4 regions of the Pseudomonas sp. GW822-FHT02G04 genome follow, and region 4 is predicted to be linked to each of the others. Evidence: predicted binding sites of a transcription regulator. Region 4 holds the regulator's gene; each other region holds the start of a gene.

Region 1 (5,259 bases), on a different contig from region 4:
CAGGGGAATCAGCGACACCCCTCGCAGCCACAGCGACACCGAGCCAAACAACGGCACTGCGCACAGCGCCGCGAACACCAGCAATTTCAACCGCAGGTTCTGAATCGCTCCCCCGGACTTGCGCCCGGGGTTGTTGCGTGCGGCGGAATCGCTCATGGCTTGGCCGCGGTCCAGTCGACCCAACCGAACTGCCAGGTCGCCAGAATCACCAGGCCGAACACAATGCGATACCAGGCGAACGCTGCGTAGCTGTGGCTGGCGATGAACTTGAGCAGGCCCCGGACGGCGATCATTGCGAAGATGAACGCGGTGACGAAGCCGATGGCGAACACCGGGAAATCAGCCGGTACAAACAGATGGCGGTATTTATAGCCCGAGTACACCGCCGCACCGACCATGGTTGGCATGGCGAGGAAGAACGAGAATTCGGTGGCCGTCTTGCGCGACAACCCGAACAGCAAACCGCCAATAATCGTCGAACCGGAACGCGAGGTCCCCGGGATCATCGCCAGGCACTGGGCGAAACCGACTTTCAGGGCTTCTTTCCAGGTGATGTCATCGACGCTTTCGGCATGCACGACATGCTGCCGACGTTCAGCCCACAACATGATGATCCCACCCACGACCAATGCGCTGGCCACAGTGATCGGGTTGAACAGGTATTTGTGGATCAGGTCGGCGAAAATCACCCCCAATACCACGGCCGGCATGAAGGCGATCAACAGGTTCGCGGTAAAGCGTCGAGCGCTGGGCTGCGTCGGCAAACCGATGATCACGTCGAGGATCTTGCGACGAAACTCCCAGACCACCGCCAGAATCGCGCCGAGCTGAATGATGATGTTGAAGGCCATCGCCCGCTCGCCGCCGAAGTTGAGCAGGTCCGCCACAATGATCTGGTGCCCGGTACTGGAAATGGGCAAGAACTCGGTCAGCCCTTCTATAACGCCTAAAATCAATGCCTGAAAGGCTGTCCAAAGATCCATCATTCCCCCAAGAAGCCATGCCCCCAGGCATGCCCCGTTAATAATTTGTAGAGCGTTATTCGCGATCAGCGTCCGCTGAAACCCCGCGCGCACAAGATCCACACAAAACCGTAAAAATTCCGTGAAAAATCGACTTGGACTCAGGTTTTTCCGCGCGGGGCCGAAATCCTATCAGACAAGTCTCATTTACGCTGCCGCGTAATAAGACCTGAGTCGGATAGGCCCCGATCGGCAAAGTGTGGTTCGATGCTGGCGATCGTTTATGACAAGAACAAGAAAACGGAGTAACAGCGTTATGAACAGCTTACGCAGTGTGTCGATCAGCCGACGCTTGTGGCTTATCTTGATCGTGGCCGTGGTGATGCTGTTGACGTTGGGCGCGTTGATGCTCAAGCAGATTCACGACGATCTCTATCAGGCCAAGGCCCAGAAGACCCAGCATGTGGTGCAGACCGCCAGTGGCATCCTGACCTACTACCACGGCCTGGAAACCGCCGGCACCCTCACCCGCGCCGCCGCGCAACAGCAGGCACTGACCGCCGTGCGTGGTTTGCGCTACGACCAGAATGACTATTTCTGGATCAACGACCTGACGCCGGTCATGGTCATGCACCCGACCAATCCAAAACTTGAAGGCCAGAACCTCTCGACGATCCGCGACCCGGACGGTTTTGCGCTGTTCAACGAAATGGTCGCCATTGCCAAGGCCAAGGGCGCCGGCATGGTCGACTATCGCTGGCCGAAACCGGGCGCCAGTGCGCCGGTGGAAAAAACCTCCTACGTCAAACTGTTCGAGCCCTGGGGTTGGGTGATCGGCTCGGGCGTGTACATCGATGACATGCAGGCCGAGTTTAATGCGCAGGTCTGGAAGGCGTCTTTCGTCGGCCTGGTGATTGCCCTGATCATGGCGCTGCTGGTGATCATGATTGCCCGTAGCATCGTGCGCCCGCTGCAGGAAACCGTGAACGCCATGGCCAACATCGCCAGTGGTGAGAGCGACCTGACCCGCAGCCTCGATACCCACGGCCAGGACGAAGTCACGCAACTGGCCCGGCACTTCAACGCCTTTACCGCCAAACTGCGCCTGGTGATCAGTCAGCTGCAAGTGTCCGCCGGTGCGCTGGGCCAGTCTTCCAGCGAACTGGGCAACGACGCCGCGCAAGCCCAGCAACGTAGCCAGCAGCAGTCCCAGCAAATGGAACTGGTGGCGACCGCGATCAACGAAGTGACCTACGGCGTGCAGGACGTGGCGAAAAACGCCGAGCACGCGGCCAGTGAAATGCGCGATGCCGAATCTCAGGCGCAGCAGGGGCAGATCAATATCGATGGCAGCCTGCAGCAGATCGACAAGCTGTCGTCGACCATCGATCAAGCCGTCGAAGTGATTCGTACGCTGGCCGACGAAAGCACGCAAATCGGCAGTGTCCTGGAAGTGATCCGTTCCATCGCCGAGCAAACCAACCTGCTGGCCCTCAACGCTGCCATCGAAGCCGCCCGGGCCGGTGAGCAAGGTCGAGGGTTTGCGGTGGTCGCCGATGAAGTGCGCCTGCTGGCCCAGCGCACCCAGAAGTCGACGGCAGAAATCCAGTCGATGATCGAACGCCTGCAAAGCCATTCCGAGGCGGCGGTCAAGGTCATTGGCGACAGCAGCCGTGCCTCGCAACTGACCATCGAGCAGGCCGGTCTGGCCGGTGCCAGCCTGAATGCCATCGGCCAGGCCTTGCGCAACCTCAACGGTTTGAACGCCTCGATTGCCAGCGCAACCTTGCAGCAGGCGCATGTGGTGGAAGACATCAATCAGAACGTCACCCAGGCCGCCGGGTTGTCCCACAGCACGGCATTGGCGGCCGAGCAGTCGAGCGTGGCCAGCGTTCACCTCAAGGAATTGAGCGAACAGTTGAACGGGTTGCTCAAGCAGTTTCGGGTCTGATCACTTGTAGCAGCTGCCGAGCCTGCGAGGCTGCGTTCGGCAGCTGCTACACCGGACCGCGCAAGCCGGTTCTACTTGGCAGCGCCTGCCGCTACAATCCTCCCCCCCTTTTCGTCTTCCCCAAGGAACCTCCATGTCCGGGCTTGAACTGTTTGCCGCCGCCCTCGGTGTGATTGCCGTCTGGCTGACGGTCAAACAGAACCCCTGGTGCTGGCCGATCGGTCTGGTCATGGTGCTGCTGTATAGCTGGATCTTTTTCGAGGTGAAGCTGTATTCAGACATGCTGCTGCAAGTGATCTACGCCGCGTTGCAGCTTTACGGCTGGTGGCAGTGGACCCGCGCGGGCGCGACGCATGACGGGCGGCACGTCAGCCAGCTCGATGGCCAATCCGTCGCGCTGGGCTTGACCGTCGGCGCGCTCGGCAGTCTGCTGCTGGGGGCCGCCATGGCTCACTGGACCGATGCCGCCCAACCCTGGCTCGATGCCGCGTTGACCGGTTTCAGCCTGGTCGCGCAGTTATGGATGGCGCAAAAACGCCTGCAATGCTGGCCGCTGTGGATCGCGCTGGATGTGATCTTCGTCGGCCTGTTCATCTACAAAGAGCTGTACCTGACCGCCGCCCTCTATGGGGTTTTCGCCCTGCTGGCGGTGCAAGGCTGGCGGACGTGGCGCGCCGACCCGGCGTTGCGCACATGAAAGTGCTGGTGCTCACGGGGCCCGAATCGAGTGGCAAGAGTTGGCTGGCCGCCGAACTGCAACGGCAATTCGGCGGTGTTCTGGTGGGCGAATACGTGCGCTGGTTCATTGAACAGGAGGCACGGGACACCTGCCTGGCGGATATCCCCGAGATCGCCCGCGGCCAGTTGCAATGGGAAGATGATGCCCGCGCCCTTGCGCCACAATTGCTGATTCTCGACACGCACTTGCTGAGCAACATGCTTTGGAGCCAAACCCTGTTCAGCGATTGCCCGGCCTGGCTCGAACAAGCGCTGCTGGCCCGGCATTACGACTTACACTTGCTGTTGTCGCCTGAACTTGTCGACTGGACCGACGATGGCCAGCGGTGTCAGCCGCAGCTGGATCAACGCCGGGCTTTTTTCAACGCGACTCAGGCGTGGCTGGAGCAGCATCGGCAACCTGTTCAAGTGATCCAGGGTGACTGGGCAGAACGCCGAGCCCAAGCGTTGCAGGCCGTCACTCTGCTGCTTGGGCGCTGACCTGTATCCGGCCTTAGCATTTGTTGCGGTAATTTTGCAAATGCGTCCGCTTCTGAAACACACCTTTGCTCTCGAACCACCCGTTTAAGCGTCGTTCATCATCCTGTCATGCCATGTGTTAATGCGCTGATACATCACAGCGCAAACCATGGATCCAGAGCTCTATCCCGCTTTTTCCCCGTTGCAGCTCCAGATTTTGTCTCAGGCCTGAAACAGCTCAACCATCGATCCGTCTTCCTTGCTCGATAACCCGTTGAATCAAAACAGTTATCAAAAACCGGCACGGCTTTCGCTATCACCTTCACAACGCTGATTAGGGCCAGCGCACAACAGAAGGAATCGCCGTCGTGGGGACTTTTCATAAAGGCTTTACACGCTTGTTGCTATTCGGATGTGCCGCCGTCTCGGTACTCAGTTTTGACGTTCAGGCTGAAGGCAATGGCGTCATCGTGCTCACTCGCGATGTGCAACCTCACACCATCGGCAGACCGCCATTCCAGAAAGACCCCTACCCGATCACTGTCAACGCCAACCCTTCGGATCGTGTCAACACGACACTCAGCAACACCGAGTTGAGCGATGGTGAGTTCGCCAGCGTGGCCAGCGGTTCGTCCATCAGCAACAACATCAATCAGAACGGTGCCAGCGTACCCGGCAGCCTCAGTGTCATCACCAACCCCAACGGGATGCCTGGCATGAGCGCCGGTCACGGAGGCGGCAGCGGTGCCGCGATTTCGGGAACCATCAACCATGCCATGACTTCCGGCCTCGCTCCGTTGGGCAGACTGGCGGGAGGTCAATGATATGAGTCGCTCCCCGATCCTGCTCGCCCTGCTCGTCAGTGCCAGCGTCAGTGCAAGCGCCATGGCCGACTCCAGCGTTCCAGTGGTCAACACCGCCAGCATCCTGGATTCCGGCGCCCGGTACAAAGGCAACTTCAACGTCAATCAGGCATCCGGCGATCAACAGCAACAGACCAACACCCGCGCCATCGCCATCGGCACCGATGCCTCGGCGACCACCCGCGTCATCCAGAAACTCGACACGCCCGCCAACCCGTCGATGAACGCGACGGCCACCATTGGCGGCAACTCTTTCAGTCAAGGCAACGGTGCACTGGGTGTCAAC
Region 2 (5,259 bases), on a different contig from region 4:
TCACCTGCTTGCGCGCCACCGACGAGTCATCGACCGTCAATACGCGCAAAGAGAGCGCCTTGTGTTGGGTTTCAACATCGACCACGCCCACCGAAATCGCTTCCGGTGTCGGCGCCACTTCCGCCAGCACCTTCTCGACGTCGATGATTTCGACTAACTGATTGTCGACCCGAGTCACAGCCGTCAGGTAGTGATCGCGCCCCGTACCCTTGGGTGGCGGATGAATCTCCTCCCAGTTCATGTTGACGATGCGTTCCACCGACCGAACCAGGAAACCCTGGGTCTTGGTGTTGTACTCCGTGATGATCACGAAGGGATTGCTCTGGTCCAGCAACCGACCGGCACCGGTCGCCATCGCCAGATCCAGAATCGGAATGGTTGCCCCCCGAATATTCGCCACACCGCACACGACAGGACTGGACTTGGGCATCAGGGTCAGCTTGGGGCATTGCAGCACCTCGCGAACCTTGAACACGTTGATCCCATACAGCTGCTGGCCGTCGAGACGGAACAACAACAGCTCAAGGCGATTCTGCCCTACCAGTTGTGTGCGCTGGTTCACCGAATCCATTACACCAGCCATGCCCAGACTCCTACACCAACGCTAAGTGTGTTGCGACGCACATTCATCACGAAACGGCACGGCGCTTGCTTTTTAACTCTTATGAACACAGAACCGACATTTTTCCGACACCTGACATCAACCTGCCGCAGATTGCTCTGCGCGATGTCGGCCGCTTGCCTGTTCAACGCTGGCAGCCCTGCCCTTGCTGATACGGTTACCTTGCCTGACATGCTTATCGGCGTCACCCAGGGCTTTCTTGAATTCACCGTAGAGGACTATCTGGCCACCAGTCAAACGCAAGGTCGCTACGAAATCCAGGTCAACCAGCTCGATCCGCGCCTGCGCATGCCAATGTGCGACAAGGAATTGACAGCCACCCTCGAGAGCCCGGCAAGGCCTCTGGGACGGGTCACGGTCAAGGTTCGCTGCGATGGCGCCTCGCCCTGGACCGTCTTCGTGCCCGCTCAAGTGAAGCTGTTTCGCGACATCGTGACGACCACTCGTCCGCTCAAGCGCACAGGGATTATCGAACCTCAGGACGTAACCCTGCGCGAGCGTGATATCAGCCTGATAAATCAGGGGTTTCTGACTTCCGTCGATCAGGCGATCGGGCAAAAACTTACCCGACCAATGGTCGCCGACCAGATCATCACCCTGGTACATCTCGAACAGGCGGAAGTGGTTCGCAAGGGCGACCAGGTGGTGATTACCGCCCGCAGTGGTACGCTCAGTGTGCGCATGCCGGGTGAAGCGCTGTCCAACGGCGGCCTGAGCGAACAGATTCGCGTCAAAAACCTTAACTCCCAGCGGGTCATCAAGGCGCAAGTCACAGCGCCGGGCCAGGTGGAAGTGGCCATGTAAGGGCTCTGGGTGTGTGAAGTGATGGCGCACCGCCTGGCGGTTGCCTAAACTGTGCCGCATGCAGGGCATGCGCTGGCGCATGCGAGCTCATTTGATAAATGGGCCTAAAGTTTTTCGGGAAATCGCCGAAAACATGGCAAGCGTCCAAATATCCAGAGGTTTTTTGTCATGGTCATCGATTTCAGTCGTTTAAACAGCTCCTCGTCACTTACGGGCAGTACACGTACCAGCGTTGCGAAGGAAACCGCCGAAGCCGGCCAATCCGCGCCGCTGAATACCCCGGCCGAACAGGCCAGTACCACCAAAAGCGGGGAATCGGTACACCTCAGCAATGAGGCTCAACAGTTGCAGAAGGTCACTGACAAGCTGCGCGATCAGCCTGCCGTCGACAACGCCCGCGTGGCCGAGTTGAAAGCAGCGATTGCCGATGGCAGCTATAAAGTCGACAGCAACCGTGTAGCCAGCAAACTGCTAAATTTCGAAGCCCAGCGCTAGGCCACGGCCCGCGCCAGGCTTTTGGACGCTTAAAACCCAAGGCCAGCCATGCACGACACTCATTTACTGCAACTGATCATCGACGACTTTGCCCCGGCGCAACAACTGCTGGAGCTGCTGCAAACCGAGTCCCTCGCCTTGCACGGTCGCGACATGCCACTGCTCGAAGAAATTCTGGCGCATAAACAGGCATTGATCATTCTGCTCGAACAGCATGGCCGCAAGCGCAGTGAAATCCTCGTCAGCCTCAACCTGCCGACCAATCGCCAGGGCTTGGAGCAACTCGCTAGCCAGTCGAGCATTGGCGAACGGTTGCTGGAACAGAGCGACGTGCTGACCGACCTCCTGGCCCAGTGCCAGGCCGCCAATGTCAACAATGGCCAGTCGATTCTGGTGCAGCAGGCCGCCACGGCCAACCAGCTGAAAATCCTCACCGGCGGCGAGCCGCCAGCGCTCTACGACGCCCGCGGATCAACCTCCAAGCTCGCCAAGCCACGCCCGCTCAGTCAGGCTTGAGCCTTTCGATGAGCACGCCCTATCAAGACACGCAACATGCTGGCAGAATGCCGGCTAGTAGTCATATTTGTCTGGAGATTGATACCCCGTGTTCAATGCCTTAAGCGCGGAAGATGCTCCGCAGCCACCCAAGGTGCTCACCACGCCCCTGGAAATCTCCAGCAACCTGCGTCAGCTGCAAGACAGCCATGACCCGCTGATCATCACGTTCCACGAGCGCAGCCAGCGCTTCCAGAGTTATCTGGTGGACGTCGACCGTGACAGCAACATGATCGCCCTGGACGAAATGATCCCGCGCGACGGCGAACGCTTTCTGCTGGCCGGCGAACCGTTCAAGGTCGAAGGCTTCCACGACGGCGTGCGCATCGCCTGGGAAAGCAATGGCCCGCTGACCATTGACGAGTCCGGCGATGGCCGCTGCTACCGTGGCACGCTGCCCGATGAGGTGGTTTACCACCAGCGCCGCAATGCTTTCCGCGCTGCGTTGAAGCTGGCACAACTGGTCAATGTCGAGCTGGGGGGTGAGAAACTCAAATCGCCCATCAGCGGCAAACTGTTGGACATCTCCGCCACCGGCTGCAAATTGCGCTTCGAAGGCGACATCACCGCCAGGCTGCAATTGGGCCAGGTCTACGACCGCTTCATCGCCGCCCTGCCCTTCGGCAGCATGACTGCACCGGTGGAGCTGCGTTACCTGCACTTTGAAGAAAAGATCAACACCACCTTCGCCGGCGTGCGTTTTCACAACATGAGCGGCCTGGTGCAACGGCAGGTCGAGCGGTTCGTCTATCAGCTTCAGCGTGAAGCGCGACGCTTTGACAAAGACGACTTCTGATACACCCCGCCAATAAAAAAACGGGCAGTCCCTAGCGGTGACTGCCCGTTTTTTTTGGATGCTTTTGTAGGAGCTGGCGAAGCCTGCGATCTTTTGATCTTAAAAGATCGCAGCCTGCGGCAGCTCCTACAGGGAGATCAGTGTCCGGCCATCAAGGCCTCGCTTCGGTAAAACTTTGCTCGCGTCCGGTGTCAGGGTCTTCAGATTCCGTAGCGATTTCAGCTTCCGATTCGGGCTCGGCATCCGGCTCCTGGTCAGGCTCCGGATTGACCGGATTCTGCATCTGATCCTGCACCACCTGCTCATCGACACGTGGGTCAAGGCACGCCACCAGTGGCGAACTCGACATGCTGTCGGGCATGGCCACGTGATGCAGCGGGGCATCGTCCACCTGATGCAGATTGGTCACCGCTTTCGGACGGATTCGCCACACCAGCACCAGCGCAAAGAAGCTGAAAAAGGCATAGAGCATGTGACTGCCGAACAACTTCATCAGCACCCCGGCCACCAGCGGTCCGACACTCGCGCCGACACCGTAGGTCACCAGCAACATGGCCGTCAGCGACACCCGGCGATCACCCTCGACGTGGTCGTTGGAAAACGCCACCGCCAACGGGTACAGGCAGAACTGCACCAACGAGCAGAGGAACCCGGCGATGAACAGCACCTCTATTGGCACTTGCTGCATGATCGCCAGCGGCAACGCGGCCAGTGCCAGGCTAAACGCAAAACTGCGGATCAACAGCGCCCGATCGTAGCGGTCCGACAGCCACCCCAACGGCCACTGCACCACCAGGCCTGCAAAAATGCAGCTACCCATGAACAGACCGACCTGCTCGGTGGACAATCCTTGCTGGGAGGCATACAGCGGCGCCAGGCCGTAGAACGAACCGACGATCAGCCCCGCCCCCAACACTGTGCTGAGTGACTGCGGCACGCGTTTGATGAAGAAGCGCGGCTCCATCGGCGCCGGGTGCAATGGCGCCGGGTGAATCCGCCGGGTCAGGGCCACCGGCACCAGACACAGGGCGAAACACAACGCGACCAGCATCAGCAGCTCCAGGCCCAGGCCCGGGTGCATGACCAGAATCAGCTGACCCAACACCAGCCCCAGGTACGAAGCGATCATGTAGCCGCTGAACACCACGCCACGCTGCTTGGCTTCTGCCTGCTCATTGAGCCAGCTTTCGATCACCATGTACTGGCACATCATGCCCAGGCCAACGATCACCCGCAGGAACAGCCACGCGGGCAGCCAGTCGACCAGGCCATGGCCCAGCACCGCCGCACCGACGATCCCGGCGCAGGCTGAATAAGCTCGAATATGCCCGACCCGGGCAATCAGCCGATGGCCGATCTTGCCGCCCAGCACCAGGCCGAAATAGTTGGCCGCCATCAACGCGCCGACCCACAGGCTGTCGACCTTATCGGCCGCCAGGCGCAGGGCAAGGTAAGTACTCAACAGGCCCGAGCCGATCAACATCATCAGCGAGGCGAAATAAAGTCCTCGAAAGGATTTCAGGATTTGGCGCATCGGCGTTCCGAGCGGCTCCTTGCAGTGAGTATCGGGCTATCGACAACGATAGCCCGATGGCGACGGGTCGTCAGGCCTGGGCTGCTAGAACACGCCGTTCCCAGGGAGTAATTTCATCGAGGAAGCTGGTCAACTCCATGGTCTTCGAAGCGATGTAGCCTTCGATGAACTCCTTGCCGAACAGTTCCTTCGCCAAATGGCTACGTTTCAGACGTTCGAGAGCGGCATGCAAGGTACACGGCAACGCAAGATTATCCGGCACCACGAATTCGCCCCGGGCCGCTTCGCTCGGTTCCAGTTTGTTTTCGATGCCATACAGCCCCGACGCCAGGCTCGCGGCGATCGCCAGATACGGGTTGGCATCGGCCCCCGGCAAGCGGTTTTCGACCCGACGAGCGACCGGTGAACTGGCTGGAATGCGCAGACCGGCCGCGCGGTTGTCATGGGACCAGC
Region 3 (5,259 bases), on a different contig from region 4:
CATTATCTTCGCCGGGTTGTTCGCCTTCACCCAGCAGATTTACACCTTCGTCTCCACGCCGCTGCGCCAGTACCTGCCGGCCGGCGCGACGATGATTGCCACTGACGTGTCGTCGCCGTTCCTGACGCCGCTGAAGCTGACCATGATGGTCTCGCTGTTCCTGGCAATCCCGGTGATCCTGCATCAGATCTGGGGTTTCATCGCGCCAGGCCTGTACAAGCATGAGAAGCGCATCGCCGTGCCGTTGCTGGTCTCCAGCATCCTGCTGTTCTACACCGGCATGGCCTTCGCCTATTTCCTGGTGTTCCCGCTGATCTTCAAGTTCTTCGCCGCCGCCACCCCGGCCGGCGTGGAAATGATGACCGACATCACCAGCTACCTCGACTTCGTCATGACGCTGTTCTTCGCCTTCGGTGTGGCGTTCGAAATCCCGGTGGCCGTGGTGCTGCTGGTGTGGATCGGCGTGGTCAACGTCGCTTACCTGAAGAAAATCCGTCCGTACGTGGTCATCGGTTGCTTCGTGGTCGGCATGATCCTGACCCCGCCGGACATCTTCTCGCAGACGCTGTTGGCCGTACCGATGTGGTTGCTGTTCGAGATCGGCATCCTGTTCGGCAGCCTGATCAGCAAACGCAGTGAGCACCTGGACGAAAAACCGGCTGACGATCACAACGACCAGCCGCCAGCGACCCAAGCGTGAACCTGCTGCTCCTCGAGGAGGCCGACTTCATTGCGGCCGACCGGGCGATCCTGCGCGATCGCCGATTGACTCATATGCAGGAAGTCCACCGCTGTGAAGTGGGTGACAGCATGCGCGTCGGACGTATCGGCGGGCTGATGGGTGCCGCCGAAGTACTGCGCCTGGACGCTGACGAAGCCGAGTTGCGCGTCACCCTCGATCAACCGCCACCGACCAAGCTGCCACTGACCCTGGTGTTGGCCCTGCCACGCCCGAAAATGCTCCGCAGGGTGTTCCAGACCGTGGCCGCCATGGGTGTGCCGCGAATCGTGCTGGTGAACAGCTATCGCGTCGAGAAGAGCTTCTGGCAAACCCCGTTCCTGGAACCTGAAGCGATTCGCGAGCAATTGATCCTGGGGCTTGAACAAGCCAGGGACAGCGTGCTGCCGGAAGTCGTGATCGAGAAACGCTTCAAGCCTTTTGTCGAAGATCGTCTGCCGGCGATCACCGAAGGCACCCTCGGTCTCGTCGGCCATCCCGGCCACTACCCGCCCTGCCCTCGTGGCCTGGACGAACCCGTGACCCTGGCCATCGGCCCCGAAGGCGGCTGGATTCCTTACGAAATCGACCTGCTGGCCAAGGCTGGCCTGCAACCGGTGCAACTTGGCGAGCGCATCCTGCGGGTCGAAACCGCCGTCACTGCGCTGCTCTCGCGTCTGTTTTAACCCAGACACTTACCCTGTGGCGAGGGAGCTTGCTCCCGCTTGGGCGCGAAGCGGCCACCGCTTTTTTCCAGCAAGACCGCATTCACCGGTTTTACGACTGCTTCGCAGCCGAGCGGGAGCAAGCTCCCTCGCCACAGGTGTTTGCTCACCTACAGGTTCCAGCCTGCCTGCCGATACAGTCCCCATAAAACCGATTAATGGTCCGAGGGGAGTTGCAGCATGTACCGTTGGCTAGCCGAAAAACTTGGAAACGTAAGCGTCAATCGCAAACTGGGTGTCGGCTTCGGTCTGGTGCTGCTTCTAACCTTGTTGATCACCTTCACCGGCTGGACCGGCCTGAGCGGTGTGATCAGCCGTGGCGACACGCTCGGGTTTATTTCCAGCCTCAATGAGCTGACCAAAGACCTGCGCCTGGCCCGTCTGGACTACGACATGCGCCGTGGCGAACAAGGCCCGGGCGCCGTCAACGAGCTGATCGGCAAACTCGATGCCGGCCTGAAAACCGCCCGCACGCTGATCGAGCAACCTGGCGACGTGGCATTGCTCGACCAGCAACTGGCCGCCATCAGCGAGTACAAACGCGCCTTCGCCGACCTGACCCAGGCCACCGCCGCTCGCGAAGATGCTCGCAGCAAACTGGGCGCCACCGCCGATAACGCCGTGGCCCGCGTCGCCGGAGTCGAAAAATCCATGCTGCAGGGCGACAGCGTCACCCAGTTCAACAGTGTGATCGACCTGAGCAAACTGATTCAGCAAGCGCGCTTCCAGGTCCGCGGCTACACCTACAGCGGCAAACCCGAGGCCGAGCAGCCAGCGCTGGACGCCATCGACAACGCCCTGAAAAACCTCGAAAGCCTGCCAGCCAAACTGCCGGAGCAGCACATCGCCAACCTGCAACAGGCGACCGACTCGCTCAAAGCCTATCGCGCGGCGGTCAGCCAGTTCCGCGACTCCCAGGTCGCCAGCGCTGCCGCCTTCAAACGCATGAGCGCCCAGGGCGACATTCTGTTCGACGTCAGCAAAAAGCTCACCACCTCGCAAACCGCCGTGCGTGACGCCGATACGGCGCATGCCAAAAACCTGCTGCTGATGGCCACCGTCCTCGCGTCGGCCTTTGGTCTGTTCGCGGCCTGGGCCATCACCCGCCAGATCGTCATTCCCCTGAGCCAGACCCTGAAAGTAGCCGAGCGTGTCGCCGCGGGCGACCTGAGCCACAACCTGATTTCTGAACGCCAGGACGAACTGGGCCAACTACAGCGCGCCATGCAGAGCATGACCCTGGGCCTGCGAGAACTGATCGGCGGCATCAGCGACGGCGTGACCCAAATCGCCAGCGCCGCTGAAGAACTGTCTGCCGTTACCGAGCAGACCAGCGCCGGGGTCAACAGCCAGAAGGTCGAAACCGATCAAGTGGCCACCGCCATGCACGAAATGACCGCCACCGTGCAGGAAGTCGCGCGCAATGCCGAGGAAGCGTCCGAAGCCGCCGTCGCCGCCGACCAGCAGGCCCGCGAGGGTGACAGGGTGGTCGGCGAAGCCATCGCCCAGATCGAGCGCCTGGCCCTCGAAGTCGGCAACTCCACTGCCGCCATGGGCGATCTGAAGCGCGAAAGCGACAAGATCGGCAGCGTGCTCGACGTGATCAAATCCGTGGCCCAGCAAACCAACCTGCTGGCGCTCAACGCCGCCATCGAAGCCGCTCGCGCCGGTGAAGCCGGGCGTGGCTTTGCGGTGGTCGCCGACGAAGTCCGCAGCCTGGCCCAACGCACCCAGAAGTCCACCGAAGAAATCGAAGAGCTGATCGTCGGCCTGCAAACCGGCACTCAGCAAGTCGCGACCATCATGGACAACAGCCGCAGCCTGACCGACAGCAGCGTCGAACTGACTCGCCGTGCCGGTGGCTCGCTGGAAAGCATCACCCGTACCGTGTCGGCGATCCAGTCGATGAACCAGCAGATCGCCGCTGCCGCCGAGCAACAGAGCGCAGTGGCCGAAGAGATCAACCGCAGCGTACTGAACGTGCGAGACGTGTCCGAGCAGACCTCGGCCGCCAGCGAAGAAACCGCGGCCTCCAGCGTCGAGCTGGCGCGGTTGGGGACGCATTTGCAGATGCTGGTGGGCAGGTTCAAGGTTTGAGATTAACTTAGCCAGTGGACTGTACAGTCCACTGGCTAGTGCTTTAGTGTGTCATTGCCTCACCACCGCTCGTCGCTACTATCAGATCTGACAGTAGATGACTCTCTGATAGTACCGCACGCTGATACCTGTCACTAATCCATTGACAGGATATCGAAATGAATCTAAATCAGTCCCTCAGCCAACCGAAATTAGCGCCCCTCACCCTTCATAACTTCAAGGGCAACACACTGATTCTTAGCCAACAAACTGAAAATCTCCGCATCGTTGTACCCCCACTGTCCAACATCAGCAGCGACTTTCAGGTGATGCTGTATTCCGTCGGTAAGAACACCAAGGGAACAGATACCATCGTGACATTGCGGAACCCCAACGCCGTCACTCTTACCGAATCAAATAATTCCTCAACTTATGAAATCCCACTAACTTACTTGAAAGAACTTGCACACAATAGCGTACTTAACATTATTTTGCGTGTAGATGTGGATATCGAAGTAAAGCCTCGTCCAGTGGCCAGCTCGGTAATGCGTATCCAGATCCAGCAGACGCCAGACGAGTTACATCAAACGGTGGAGCCTAAAACAAATTACAAACGATGGATGACGGATATTCAGTCGGATATTGCCAATCTCATGCTTCATGAAATCGCTTTGCCAGGGCTTCACAACGCGGGGGTTGACATGGAGTCGACAGAGCTCACCGACGAACTATGGGGCGCTTGCCAGGATGACACGTTCAGGTGGCAACTTGAACATGGTGGTCGAGTTCTCGATCTACGTGTAAAGGATGTAACAGAACAAAATGGTGGTAAAAATATCTTCTGGTTTTATCATGGGATTATTACCGGGGAGCGACGTCTCGTAGATTGCGTGTCAGAGATCAACTCATTTCTGGCAAGCAACCCCGATGAGATCGTCATATTAGACATACATGAAACGCGTCCGGATTTCGATGGTCAATTCCGGACCGATGTATTCATCAGCCAACTCAACCCTCTATTTGACAAACTCATTCCATTATCAGCGAGAAATCTAACTGTCGCTCAAATCCGCCAACAACACCCCGAAAAAAACATAATTATCGCTTGGACTGGAGGTTCCGAACACGGCTTCTGGCCAACAATAAATCACAAGTGGATTAATCAAGATATAATCTCACCTGAGGAACTTTTTGACTTTGTTAAAGAAACAATGAAAAACCCACCTGAAAATGTATTATGGTCATTATCTAACGCAGCTTATAGCTGGTGGTCTGGCCCGGTACGCTTCCCATCTACACATGTCTGCATGCAACTCCCTTTCTTTCCAGGGAACAAACCAAGCATCGTGAATGTAGATTTTATTGCTGACACCGGCACTGTTGATAACTGTATAAACTACAACAAAAACCTTGGACAAGGCCGTAACGCCCTAATTAAACAGGTTTAATTACTAACAACCCCAATGAAATTTTAAGTTTTAACATGATCAGCCCCACTAAGCGATTTTGGTTTACGCTCAGTGGGCCATCATCAATACTACAAAACCTGGCGCAAAAACGCCTGTGCACGCGGATCCTTCGGTGCATCGAAGAACTCGGCCGGTGAGGCGTCTTCCAGCAATTTGCCGTGATCGAAGAACAACACCCGGTCCGCCACTTCCCGTGCGAAGCCCATTTCGTGGGTGACGCAAACCATGGTCATGCCTTCCACCGCCAGGGTCTTCATCACATCCAGCACTT
Region 4 (5,259 bases):
GCCGTCACCGGTGATGGTGGCGCCGGACATGCCCGGGGTTCCCTGGAGCATTTTGCCCAATGGCTTGATGACCACTTCTTCCTGGCCCACCAACTGATCGACGACGAAGCCGATCCGTTGAGTGCCCACCGAAAGGATCACCACATGGCCCTCGCGCTGCTCTTCGTGAGCGGCGGAGCTGACCAGCCAGCGCTTGAGGTAGAACAAGGGCAGCGCCTTGTCCCGCACGATCACCACTTCCTGGCCGTCCACCACGTTGGTGCGCGACAGGTCGAGGTGGAAGATCTCGTTGACGTTCACCAGCGGGAACGCGAACGCCTGGTTGCCGAGCATGACCATCAGCGTCGGCATGATCGCCAGGGTCAACGGGACCTTGATGACGATCTTCGAGCCTTTGCCCTTGGTCGAGTAGATATTGATGGTGCCGTTGAGCTGGGCGATCTTGGTTTTCACCACGTCCATGCCCACGCCACGACCGGACACGTCGGAGATCTCGGTCTTGGTCGAGAAGCCCGGCGCGAAGATCAGGTTGAAGCAATCGGACTCGCTGAGACGGTCCGCTGCATCCTTGTCCATCAGGCCTTTCTTCACGGCGATGCTGCGCAAAACATCAGCGTCCATGCCCTTGCCGTCATCAGAGATGGACAGCAGGATGTGGTCGCCTTCCTGTTCTGCGGACAGGATCACTTTGCCGCTGCGAGGCTTGCCCATCGCTTCGCGATCGGTCGGCTCTTCGATACCGTGGTCGACCGAGTTGCGCACCAAGTGGACCAACGGGTCGGCCAGGGCCTCGACGAGGTTCTTGTCGAGGTCGGTTTCTTCGCCGACCAGTTCCAGGTTGATCTCTTTCTTGAGCTGGCGAGCCAGGTCGCGAACCAGACGCGGGAAGCGACCGAAGACTTTCTTGATCGGCTGCATCCGGGTCTTCATGACCGCGGTTTGCAGGTCGGCCGTGACCACGTCGAGGTTCGACACGGCTTTGGACATGGCTTCGTCGCCGCTGTTGAGGCCCAGACGGACCAAGCGGTTACGCACCAGTACCAGCTCGCCGACCATGTTCATGATTTCATCGAGACGCGCGGTGTCGACCCGCACGGTGGTCTCGGCTTCGCTGGTCGGTTTTTCCGGTGGCGGCGCGGCCGGGGCACGAGCAGCAGCCGGTGCCGCGGCAGCAGCAGGCTTGGGTGTTTCGGCTTTTGGCTCGGGCGCTTTGGCAACAGGTGCCGGCGCCACAGCCTTGGCGACTGGAGCCGACACTGCAGCAACAGCCGAAGCAGTGCCCACTTCAGTGAACTTGCCCTTGCCGTGCAATTCGTCGAGCAGCGATTCGAATTCGTGATCGGAGATCAGATCGCTACCGGCCGCAGCGGCGGTTGGCACAGCCGGGGCTGGCGCCGAAGCGATTGCCGATTCCAGGGCATCGACCGCAAAGTTGCCTTTGCCGTGCAGCTGGTCGAGCAGTGCTTCGAACTCGTCGTCGGTGATGTCGGAGCTGTCGCCGGCGGCTTTCGGAGCAGCCGGTGCGGCGGGCGCTGCGGCCACCGCATCGGCGGCGAACTGACCTTTGCCGTGCAATTGATCGAGCAACGACTCGAACTCGGCATCGGTGATTTCGTCACTGGCTGCTGCATCGGCGGCAGGCTGCGAAACAGGCTGCGCAGCGGCTACGGGCGCCTCGGCCTGGGCCTTGACGGCGTTCAGCGAGTCCAGCAGTTGTTCGAATTCGTTATCGGTAATGTCGCCCGATTCGCTTTCGGCGACCGGAGCTTCAACCACTTCAGCGACCGGTGCCGGTGCGGCTTCCATTTGCGGCTCGGCCAGACGGGCCAGCGCCGCGAGTAACTCAGGCGTGGCAGCCGTGATCGGGCTGCGTTCGCGGACTTCGCTGAACATGCTGTTCACCGCGTCCAGCGCTTCGAGAACCACGTCCATCAGTTCCGAGTCGACGCGACGCTCCCCCTTGCGCAGGATGTCGAACACGTTCTCGGCGATGTGACAGCACTCCACCAGCTCGTTGAGCTGGAGGAAGCCGGCGCCCCCTTTTACAGTGTGAAAACCGCGAAAAATTGCATTGAGCAAGTCCGCATCATCAGGTCGGCTTTCCAGCTCGACCAGCTGCTCGGACAGTTGCTCTAGAATCTCGCCGGCCTCAACCAGGAAATCCTGAAGGATCTCTTCATCGGCGCCGAAGCTCATTAAGGGGGTGCTCCTACAGGTCTAAAAACCCAAAAAACTAAAATCCAAGACTGGATAGCAAATCGTCCACATCGTCCTGACCGGACACAACGTCTTCTCTTTTATCGGCATGAATCTGCGGACCTTCACCCTGAGAGAGATGTTTTTGTGGATCTTTTTCAGCCAGCATCGCTTCACGGTCATGTTCGATACCCGCGAAGCGGTCTACGTGACTGGCCATGAGTACAAGCTTGAGCAGGTTGCTTTCAACTTCGGTGACCAATTGGGTCACACGCTTGATCACCTGACCGGTGAGGTCCTGGTAATCCTGGGCCAGCAGTATGTCGTTGAGGTTGCTCGACACGACGCGGTTGTCCTCACAGCTGCGTGTCAGGAAACCATCGACCCGCCGGGCCAGTTCGCGGAACTCTTCAGCCCCGACTTCGCGACGCATGAACCGTCCCCAATCCGTGCTCAGCGCCTGGGCTTCATCGCTCAGGCTGTTGATCAGCGGCGTGGCGTTTTCCACCAGGTCCATGGTGCGGTTGGCCGCGGCCTCGGTCAGCTTGACCACATAGGACAGGCGCTCGGTGGCATCCGTGATCTGAGACACTTCCTCGGCTTGCGGCATGTGCGGGTCAATCTGGAAATTGACGATCGCGCTATGCAGCTCGCGGGTGAGCTTGCCCACTTCCTGATACAGGCCGCGGTCACGGGTCTGGTTGAGCTCATGGATCAGTTGCACAGCGTCGCCAAACTTGCCTTTTTCAAGGCTGTCGACCAGTTCGACCGCGTGTTTTTTCAGGGTCGACTCGAAATCGCCCTGTGAAGATTCGTTATGCTCCATAGCTCCCCCGTGCGCAGTACATCAGCCGATGCGTTCGAAAATCTTCTCGATTTTTTCTTTCAACGCCTGGGCTGTGAAGGGTTTGACCACATAGCCGTTAACACCGGCCTGGGCCGCTTCGATGATTTGCTCGCGCTTGGCTTCGGCGGTCACCATCAGCACCGGCAGGTGCTTGAGCCTTTCATCAGCGCGCACCGCACGAAGCAGGTCGATGCCGGTCATACCGGGCATGTTCCAGTCGGTAACCAGAAAATCGAAGTTACCGCTTTGCAGCATCGGCAACCCGGTCAGCCCGTCATCGGCTTCGGCGGTGTTGGTGAACCCAAGGTCACGCAACAGGTTTTTTATGATCCGCCGCATCGTTGAGAAGTCATCAACGATGAGGATTTTCATGTTCTTGTCCAATTCGACCTCCAAGCAGTCTTAAACGCGCCCAGCACCTGGACGCGCCATTTCAATCAATCCGGCAAAGCACTCAATGACGGTCTGGAGCACAACAGATCGAGACCGGTACGGTTCAACACCACACCAGCTCCATTCGCAGTGTCCCCACACTGCCTTCAGCGCGCTCGCCACTCCCCCAAACGCCCCCGCAAACGGGCCGCGCACTGGCTGTGTAACTGGCTGACCCGAGATTCACTGACCCCCAGGACCTCACCGATTTCCTTGAGATTCAACTCTTCGTCGTAGTACAGCGCCAACACCAGTCGCTCACGCTCCGGCAAATTGGCAATCGCGTCCGCCAGCGCCGCCTGGAAGCGTTCATCTTCCAGATCGCGTGACGGCTCGAGATGAGCACTCGCGCCATCCTCATGCAGCCCTTCGTGTTCGCCGTCCTGCAACAGATCGTCGAAACTGAATAACCGGCTGCCCAGGGTGTCGTTCAAAATCCCGTAATAATCGTCGAGACTCAATTGGAGTTCGGCCGCAACTTCGTGATCTTTAGCGTCACGGCCGGTTTTAGCTTCAATCGAGCGAATCGCGTCGCTGACCATGCGGGTATTGCGGTGGACCGAACGTGGCGCCCAGTCCCCCTTGCGCACTTCATCGAGCATCGCGCCGCGGATTCGAATGCCCGCGTACGTCTCGAAACTCGCGCCTTTGCTGGCGTCGTATTTGGTTGATACTTCAAGCAGGCCGATCATCCCGGCCTGGATCAGGTCTTCGACCTGGACACTGGCCGGCAGACGCGCCAGCAAGTGGTAGGCAATGCGTTTGACCAGTGGCGCGTAACGCTCGATCAGCTCGTACTGCGCGTCACGTGCCGACTTCTTGTAGAGGTTGTAACCGCTGGCTGTCATAGCACGGGTCCTGCCGTTTGTTGCACGAGGCGCTCGACGAAAAACTCCAGGTGCCCACGCGGGTTGGCCGGCAGCGGCCAGGTATCGACTTTCTGCGCAATGGCCTTGAACGCTAGGGCGCACTTGGAACGCGGAAAGGCTTCATACACCGCGCGTTGCTTCTGCACGGCCTTACGCACGCTTTCGTCGTAAGGCACCGCACCGACGTATTGTAAGGCGACGTCGAGGAAGCGATCCGTGACCTTGGTCAACTTGGCGAACAGGTTGCGGCCCTCCTGCGGGCTCTGCGCCATGTTGGCCAGGACGCGGAAGCGGTTCATGCCGTAGTCGCGGTTAAGCAGTTTGATCAGCGCGTAGGCGTCGGTGATCGAGGTCGGCTCGTCACACACCACCAGCAAGACTTCCTGCGCGGCGCGCACGAAGCTGACTACCGAGTCACCAATGCCCGCAGCGGTGTCGATCACCAATACGTCGAGGTTGTCGCCGATGTCACTGAACGCCTGGATCAGGCCGGCATGCTGGGCCGGGCTCAAATGAACCATGCTCTGGGTGCCGGAGGCGGCCGGGACGATGCGGATACCGCCAGGCCCTTGCAACAGCACGTCGCGCAGCTCACAGCGGCCTTCGATCACGTCGGCCAGCGTGCGTTTGGGTGTCAGTCCCAACAGAACGTCGACGTTCGCCAGCCCCAGATCGGCATCCAGCAGCATGACGCGCCGGCCGAGCTCAGCTAGAGCCAGGGACAAGTTCACTGACACGTTAGTCTTCCCGACGCCACCTTTGCCGCCGGTCACCGCGATCACCTGTACGGGATGCATGCTGCCCATGTTATTTCTTTACCTTGTCTTACTTAGACGGAGGCCACATTACTGGCTGCGCGTTCACCATCGGAACAATGCATGGCAGACCATCGATGTAGGTACAAAAACTGTTCAT

What was found. Region 4 encodes FliA, which starts transcription of late flagellar genes. Its sites were predicted from a motif close to CTAAAGTTTNNNNNNNNNNNGCCGNTAA; they were not measured.
Region 1: a site for FliA is predicted at 1,123-1,150, ahead of AC1RO5_RS08710 (methyl-accepting chemotaxis protein). Genes of this name have one in related genera too.
Region 2: a site for FliA is predicted at 1,531-1,558, ahead of flgM (flagellar biosynthesis anti-sigma factor FlgM). Genes of this name have one in related genera too.
Region 3: a site for FliA is predicted at 1,554-1,581, ahead of AC1RO5_RS15960 (methyl-accepting chemotaxis protein). Genes of this name have one in related genera too.

Annotation. Positions count from the first base shown of each region.
Region 1 covers NZ_JBXANU010000005.1:28,799-34,057, reverse strand. The annotation lists gene AC1RO5_RS08720 (DUF1294 domain-containing protein) at 1-156, opposite strand, end outside; gene AC1RO5_RS08715 (undecaprenyl-diphosphate phosphatase) at 153-983, opposite strand; gene AC1RO5_RS08710 (methyl-accepting chemotaxis protein) at 1,279-2,913, shown strand; gene pnuC (nicotinamide riboside transporter PnuC) at 3,047-3,610, shown strand; gene AC1RO5_RS08700 (AAA family ATPase) at 3,607-4,131, shown strand; gene fapA (functional amyloid chaperone FapA) at 4,479-4,934, shown strand; gene fapB (fibril amyloid subunit FapB) at 4,936-5,259, shown strand, end outside.
Region 2 covers NZ_JBXANU010000019.1:10,644-15,902, reverse strand. The annotation lists gene AC1RO5_RS21350 (chemotaxis protein CheV) at 1-583, opposite strand, end outside; gene flgA (flagellar basal body P-ring formation chaperone FlgA) at 665-1,426, shown strand; gene flgM (flagellar biosynthesis anti-sigma factor FlgM) at 1,595-1,921, shown strand; gene AC1RO5_RS21335 (flagella synthesis protein FlgN) at 1,970-2,437, shown strand; gene AC1RO5_RS21330 (flagellar brake protein) at 2,526-3,272, shown strand; gene AC1RO5_RS21325 (MFS transporter) at 3,424-4,806, opposite strand; gene AC1RO5_RS21320 (glutamine synthetase family protein) at 4,877-5,259, opposite strand, start outside.
Region 3 covers NZ_JBXANU010000011.1:80,371-85,629, reverse strand. The annotation lists gene tatC (twin-arginine translocase subunit TatC) at 1-700, shown strand, start outside; gene AC1RO5_RS15965 (16S rRNA (uracil(1498)-N(3))-methyltransferase) at 697-1,404, shown strand; gene AC1RO5_RS15960 (methyl-accepting chemotaxis protein) at 1,624-3,540, shown strand; gene AC1RO5_RS15955 (phosphatidylinositol-specific phospholipase C domain-containing protein) at 3,699-4,967, shown strand; gene AC1RO5_RS15950 (amino acid ABC transporter ATP-binding protein) at 5,057-5,259, opposite strand, start outside.
Region 4 covers NZ_JBXANU010000022.1:9,639-14,897, reverse strand. The annotation lists gene AC1RO5_RS23150 (chemotaxis protein CheA) at 1-2,196, opposite strand, end outside; gene AC1RO5_RS23145 (protein phosphatase CheZ) at 2,234-3,022, opposite strand; gene AC1RO5_RS23140 (chemotaxis response regulator CheY) at 3,044-3,415, opposite strand; gene fliA (RNA polymerase sigma factor FliA) at 3,583-4,323, opposite strand; gene fleN (flagellar synthesis regulator FleN) at 4,320-5,150, opposite strand.